3 regions of the Pseudomonas sp. G2-4 genome follow, and region 2 is predicted to be linked to each of the others. Evidence: predicted binding sites of a transcription regulator. Region 2 holds the regulator's gene; each other region holds the start of a gene.

The links. Region 2 encodes FliA, which starts transcription of late flagellar genes. Its sites were predicted from a motif close to CTAAAGTTTNNNNNNNNNNNGCCGNTAA; they were not measured.
Region 1: a site for FliA is predicted at 1,355-1,382, ahead of QNH97_RS01625 (methyl-accepting chemotaxis protein). Genes of this name have one in related genera too.
Region 3: a site for FliA is predicted at 1,208-1,235, ahead of flgM (flagellar biosynthesis anti-sigma factor FlgM). Genes of this name have one in related genera too.

The regions. Positions count from the first base shown of each region.
Region 1 covers NZ_CP125957.1:360,442-362,704, forward strand. Annotated here, with positions in the region: gene QNH97_RS01625 (methyl-accepting chemotaxis protein) at 1-1,313, opposite strand, end outside; gene QNH97_RS01630 (methyl-accepting chemotaxis protein) at 1,520-2,263, opposite strand, start outside.
Region 2 covers NZ_CP125957.1:1,740,705-1,742,967, forward strand. Annotated here, with positions in the region: gene fleN (flagellar synthesis regulator FleN) at 1-415, shown strand, start outside; gene fliA (RNA polymerase sigma factor FliA) at 412-1,155, shown strand; gene QNH97_RS07760 (chemotaxis response regulator CheY) at 1,322-1,693, shown strand; gene QNH97_RS07765 (protein phosphatase CheZ) at 1,712-2,263, shown strand, end outside.
Region 3 covers NZ_CP125957.1:4,954,552-4,956,814, forward strand. Annotated here, with positions in the region: gene QNH97_RS21585 (chemotaxis protein CheV) at 1-255, opposite strand, end outside; gene flgA (flagellar basal body P-ring formation chaperone FlgA) at 334-1,098, shown strand; gene flgM (flagellar biosynthesis anti-sigma factor FlgM) at 1,272-1,586, shown strand; gene QNH97_RS21600 (flagella synthesis protein FlgN) at 1,634-2,101, shown strand; gene QNH97_RS21605 (flagellar brake protein) at 2,194-2,263, shown strand, end outside.

The sequences.
Region 1 (2,263 bases), 1.4 Mb from region 2:
GCGATGGCTTCGCCGACCACTTTTTCGCCTTCGCGAGCCTGCTGGTCAGCCGCGACGGCCGCTTCGGAAGCTTCCTCGGCATTGCGCGCCACTTCTTGCACCGTGGCGGTCATTTCGTGCATGGCGGTGGCGACCTGGTCGGTCTCCACTTTCTGGCTGTTGACCCCGGCGCTGGTCTGCTCGGTGACGGCCGAGAGCTGTTCGGCGGCGCTGGCGATTTGTGTGACGCCTTCGCTGATGCCGCCAATCAATTGCCGCAGACCCACGGTCATGCTCTGCATGGAGCGCTGCAGCTGGCCCAGTTCGTCACGTCGCTCGGAGGTGAGGTTGTGGGTCAGGTCGCCTGCGGCAATCCGCTCGGCGACTTTGAGGGTCTGATCCAGCGGGCCGACGATCTGACGGGTGATGACCAGCGCTGCGATCACGCCGAACAACATGGCCAGCACGGCGGCGGACACCAGAATAGTTTTGGCCTGGGCGGCGTCATGGTCGCGCACGGCCGTCTGGGACACGGTCAGGCTTTTGCTGGACTCAAGCAGCACCTCGCCTTGCTCTGTCATGCGCTTGAGCGCAGCGGCAGTATCAAGCTGGGAGTCTCGGAACTGGCTGACCGCTGCACGGTAGGCGTTCATCGAGTCGCTGGCCTGCTGCAGGGGGGTGGCATGCTCCTCAGGCAACTGTGCCGGCAGGCGTGCGAGGAGTTTGAGGACGTCGGTGATGGCGTCAAGGGCCGGTTGCTGGGCTTCGCTCTTGCCGCTGTAGGTGTAGCCGCGAACTTGGTAACGGGCTTGCTGGATCGCTTTGCTCAGGGACACCACGTTGTTGAATTGGGCGATGTCTCCACTTTGCAGCATCGCCTTTTCAACTTCAGTGACACGGGCCACGGCGTTGTCGGCACTGGCGCCGAGTTTGCTGCGGGCATCTTCGCGGCTGACGGTGGCGCTGGCCATCTCGGCGAAGGCGCTTTTGTATTCGGCCACTGCGGCCAGCTGTTTGTCGATCAGGGCCACATCGTCCGGCTGCTCGATCATCTGGCGGGCGCTCGTCAGTCCGGCCTCGAGCTTGCCAAGCAGATCGTTGACTTCCTGTGGACCGTTCTCGCCTCGGGCGTTGTAGTAGTCCAAACGCGCCAGACGCAGGTCCTTACTCAATTCGTTCAGGCTGGAAATGTAGCCCAGCTTGTCGCCGCGGCTGATCACATTGCCCAGGCCGCTCCAGCCGGTGAAAGCGATCATCAGGGTTAGAAACAGCACCAGACCGAAGCCGAAACCAAGCTTGCGATTGACGCCTACGTGACCTAGCCATCGGAACATGCCGTTACTCCCCGCAGCGTTGAATTTATATGCTGAGAGCTATATCGGCCGGTTGGAAGGGATCTGTAGAGAATAGGTGTCAGGTGCTTCTCGTAGGGGGGAGCGCTTGCTTGTGCTTGGCTGCGAAGCCGTTGTCAGTTCGAGCCCGGCGGGGGGCGCTTCGCGCCCAAGCGGGAGCAAGCTCCCCCGCCACAGGGTTTATGCCTCTAGACCTTGAAGCGACCTACCAGCGTTTGCAAATGAACCCCCAGTCGCGCCAGCTCTGCGCTGGAGGCGGCGGTTTCTTCGCTGGAAGCGGCGGTTTGTTCGGACACATCGCGAACATTCACGACGCTGCGGTTGATCTCTTCGGCCACGGCGCTCTGCTGCTCGGCCGCAGCGGCGATCTGCTGGTTCATCGACTGGATTGCCGAGACGGTGCGGGTGATGTTTTCCAGTGAGCCGCCGGCACGGCGGGTCAGTTCGACGCTGCTGTCGGTCAGACTGCGGCTGTTGTCCAGGGTGGTCGCAACCTGTTCGGTGCCCGATTGCAGGCCGAGGATCAGTTGCTCGATCTCTTCAGTGGATTTCTGGGTGCGCTGGGCCAGGCTGCGGACCTCGTCGGCCACCACCGCAAAACCACGCCCTGCTTCACCGGCCCGGGCCGCCTCGATGGCCGCGTTAAGGGCCAGCAGGTTGGTTTGCTGGGCCACGGACTTGATCACATCCAGCACACTGCCGATCTTGTCGCTCTCGCGCTTGAGATGGCCCATCGCTTCGGTGGAATTGCTCACTTCCTTGGACAGGCGTTCGATCTGGGCGATGGCTTCGCCCACCACTTTTTCGCCTTCGCGAGCCTGCTGGTCAGCGGCGACCGCGGCTTCGGAGGCTTCCTCGGCGTTACGCGCTACTTCCTGCACCGTGGCGGTCATTTCGTGCATGGCGGTGGCAACCTGATCGGTTTCCACTTT
Region 2 (2,263 bases):
CGCCCAGGAAGTGCTGCTGGTGGTCTGCGACGAACCGACGTCTATCACCGACGCCTACGCCCTGATCAAATTATTGAACCGTGACTACGGCATGAACCGCTTCCGCGTCCTGGCCAACATGGCCCAGAGCCCGCAGGAAGGGCGCAATCTGTTCGCTAAGTTGACGAAGGTCACGGATCGTTTCCTGGATGTTGCCCTACAGTACGTCGGCGCAGTGCCCTACGACGAAAGCGTACGCAAGGCCGTCCAGAAGCAACGCGCCGTTTATGAAGCCTTTCCCCGTTCCAAATGTGCGCTGGCGTTCAAGGCTATCGCCCAAAAGGTGGATACCTGGCCACTGCCGGCCAACCCTCGCGGGCATCTGGAATTTTTCGTCGAGCGTCTTGTGCAACAAACAGCAGGGCCCGTGCTATGACTGCCAGCGGTTACAACCATCTCTACAAAAAATCGGCACGGGACGCCCAATACGAACTGATCGAGCGTTATGCGCCCCTGGTCAAGCGTATCGCCTATCACTTGCTGGCGCGGTTGCCGGCCAGTGTTCAGGTCGAGGACTTGATCCAGGCCGGCATGATCGGCCTGCTCGAAGTGTCGAACAAATACGACGCGAGCAAGGGCGCCAGTTTCGAGACGTATGCCGGTATTCGCATCCGTGGGGCGATGCTCGATGAAGTCCGCAAGGGCGATTGGGCGCCGCGTTCGGTGCACCGTAATACCCGTATGGTCAGTGATGCGATTCGCGCTATTGAAGCTAAAACCGGGCGTGACGCTAAAGATCACGAGGTTGCGGCCGAACTCCAATTGAGTCTCGATGATTATTACGGGATTTTGAACGATACCTTGGGCAGTCGCCTGTTCAGTTTCGACGACCTGCTGCAGGACGGCGAACACGAAGGGCTGCACGAGGACGGCGCGAGTGCTCACATGGAGCCATCGCGTGACCTGGAAGATGAACGTTTCCAGAGCGCGCTGGCGGATGCGATTGCCAATTTGCCGGAGCGTGAGCGACTGGTCTTGGCGCTGTACTACGACGAAGAGCTGAACCTCAAGGAAATCGGTGAGGTCCTGGGGGTCAGCGAATCGCGGGTCAGCCAGTTACACAGCCAGTGCGCGGCCCGTTTGCGGGGGCGTTTGGGGGAGTGGCGAGCGCGCTGATTGCAGTGTGGGGACACTGCGAACGGGGCTGGTTTGGCATGCATTGCGCCAGTCTCCATCCGTTGTGCTCCAGACCGTTGTCGAGTGTTGTGCCGGATTGATTGAAATGGCGCGTTCAGGTGCTGGGCGCGTTTAAGACTGCTTGGAGGTCGAATTGGACAAGAACATGAAAATCCTCATCGTTGATGACTTCTCAACGATGCGGCGGATCATAAAAAACCTGTTGCGTGACCTTGGGTTCACCAACACGGTCGAGGCCGACGATGGCACCACTGCCATTCCGGTCCTCAACAGCGGGAGCATCGACTTTCTGGTGACTGACTGGAACATGCCCGGCATGACCGGTATCGACTTGCTGCGCCATGTGCGCGCCGACGAAAAACTCAAGCACCTTCCCGTGCTGATGGTGACTGCCGAAGCCAAGCGCGAGCAGATCATCGAAGCGGCTCAGGCCGGTGTAAACGGCTATGTGGTCAAACCCTTCACGGCCCAGGCGTTGAAAGAGAAGATCGAGAAAATCTTCGAACGCATCGGTTAACCGCGACACGGGGGAGCTATGGATAACGAATCTTCAATGGGCGATTTTGAATCGACCCTGAAAAAACATGCCCGCGAACTGGTCGACAGCCTTGAAAAAGGCCGTTTTGGCGACGCGGTTCAAATGATCCATGAGCTCAACCAGACCCGTGACCGTGGTCTGTATCAGGAAGTGGGCAAGCTCACGCGTGAACTGCACAGCGCGATTGTCAATTTCCAGATCGACCCGCATATGCCGCAGGCCGAGGAAGTCTCGCAGATCACCGACGCCACCGAGCGCCTGGGTTATGTGGTCAAGCTGACCGAGGCCGCAGCCAACCGCACCATGGACCTGGTGGAAAGCGCAACGCCGCTGGTCAATGGTCTGAGCGAGGAAGCCCAGGCCTTGAGCACCGACTGGGGCCGGTTCATGCGTCGCGAAGTCGGCGCTGAAGAGTTTCGCGAGCTGGCCCGTCGGGTCGACGGTTTCCTGACGCGTAGCAGCACCGATAACCGTGCGGTAGCAAGCAATCTCAACGACATTCTGCTGGCTCAGGACTATCAAGACCTGACCGGTCAGGTGATCAAGCGC
Region 3 (2,263 bases), 3.2 Mb from region 2:
CAGCAGTCGACCGGAACCGGTCGCCATGGCCAGGTCGAGGATCGGGATAGTCGCCCCCCGGATATTCGCTACGCCGCACACGACGGGATTGGACTTGGGCATCAGGGTCAGCTTAGGACATTGCAGCACCTCGCGGACCTTGAATACGTTAATTCCATACAATTGCTGCCCATCGAGACGGAACAGCAACAGCTCCAGGCGATTCTGACCGACCAGCTGTGTACGCTGGTTTACCGAGTCCATTACTCCCGCCATGCCCTGACTCCTACCTAACGCTAATGTGTCCGACGCGCATTCATCACTAAACGGCACGGGGCTTGCTATTCAACCGGCATGAACGCACAAACGACATTTTCTCGACGCCTGAACACTCACTGCCGCCATTGGCTCGGTGCACTGTTGGCTGTCTGCCTGTTCACTTCGGGCGGTCCTGCCCTTGCGGCTGTTCCGGTTACCTTGCCTGATCTCCTTATCGGCGTCACTCAGGGCTTTCTTGAATTCACCGTAGAAGACTATCTGGCTACCAGTCAAACCGAAGGTCGCTACGAAATCGAAGTCAATCAACTCGACCCGCGCCTGCGCATGCCAATGTGCGACAAGGAATTGACTGCGTCGCTGGAGAGCCCGGCCAGGCCCCTGGGCCGAGTCACAGTGAAGGTTCGTTGCGACAGCGCCGCGCCCTGGACGGTGTTCGTGCCCGCTCAAGTGCGCCTGTTCCGCGAAATTGTCACTACCACCCGTCCGCTCAAGCGAGCCGGGATTGTCGAGCCTCAGGACGTAATGCTGCGGGAACGGGACATCAGCCAGATCACCCAGGGCTTCCTGACCTCCGTCGATCAGGCTATCGGACAGAAACTTGTCCGACCAATGGTCGCCGATCAGATCGTTACCCTGGTGCACCTGGAACAGGCCGAAGTGATCCGCAAGGGCGACCAAGTGGTCATCACCGCCCGCAGCGGGACCTTGGCCGTGCGGATGCCGGGCGAAGCCCTGTCCAAAGGCGGCATGCATGAACAGATCCGGGTAAAAAACCTCAATTCCCAACGCGTTATCAAAGCGCAGGTAATAGCCCCTGGCCAGGTGGAAGTGGCTATGTAGCGATCGGGTAGAAATGGGCAGAGAGCTGGCGCTTGACCCGGGTGTTCCCTAGACTGTGCCTTACACAAAGGCAAGCGCAGACGTGCGCACGTTCATTGAATAAATGAGCCTAAAGTTTTTTTGGGGATGGCCGAAAACATGGCAAGCGTCCAAATACCCAGAGGTTTTTTACCATGGTCATCGATTTCAATCGTCTAAACAGCTCTTCACCATTGACAGGCACTACGCGTCCCAAGGCCAGCCAGGAAACTGCCGAAGCCGACAAGTCCGTACCGGTCGAAAAGGCCAGCACTGTCAACAACGGGGAGTCGGTACACCTCAGCAATGAGGCTCAGCAGTTGCAGAAGGTCACTGACAAGCTGCGCGATCAACCTGTCGTCGACAACGCCCGCGTGGCCGAGTTGAAAGCAGCAATCGCCGATGGCAGCTATACAGTCGATAGCAACCGCGTAGCCAGCAAACTGCTCAACTTCGAAGCCCAGCGCTAGGCCAACGCCAGCGCCAGGCTTTTGGACGCTAAGACCCAAGGCCAGCCATGCACGACACTAATTTATTGCAACTGATTACCGACGACTTCGCTCCTGCGCAACAATTGCTGGAGTTGTTGCGGGCCGAATCACTGGCACTGCACGGTCGCGACATGCCCCTGCTGGAAACTATTCTGGCGCAGAAACAGGCATTGATCATTTTGCTCGATCAGCATGGCCGCAAGCGCAGCGAGATCCTCGCCAGCCTCAACCTGCCCGCCAATAACAGCGGCCTTGAACAACTGGCCAGCCAGTCATCGGTTGGCGACCAACTGTTGTCCCAGAGCCAGGTGCTTAATGACCTGCTCGCCCAGTGCCAGGCCGCCAACGCGCGCAATGGCCAGTCGATCCAGACCCAGCAGGCCGCCACAGCCAACCAGTTGCGCATCCTCAATGGCGGCGAAATCCCGACGCTGTATGACGCCCGCGGCTCGACCGCCAGGATGGTAAAGCATCGCCCGCTCAGCCAGGCATGAAACGAACAGTGCCTGCGCCCTATCAACGCGCGCCACATGCTGGCAAAATGCTGGCTATTTGTAGTCGTATTTTGCCTGGAGATTGACCCACCGTGTTCAATGACTCAAACGCGGATGATGCTCCGCAGCCACCCATGGTCCTCACCACGCCCCTGGAAATCG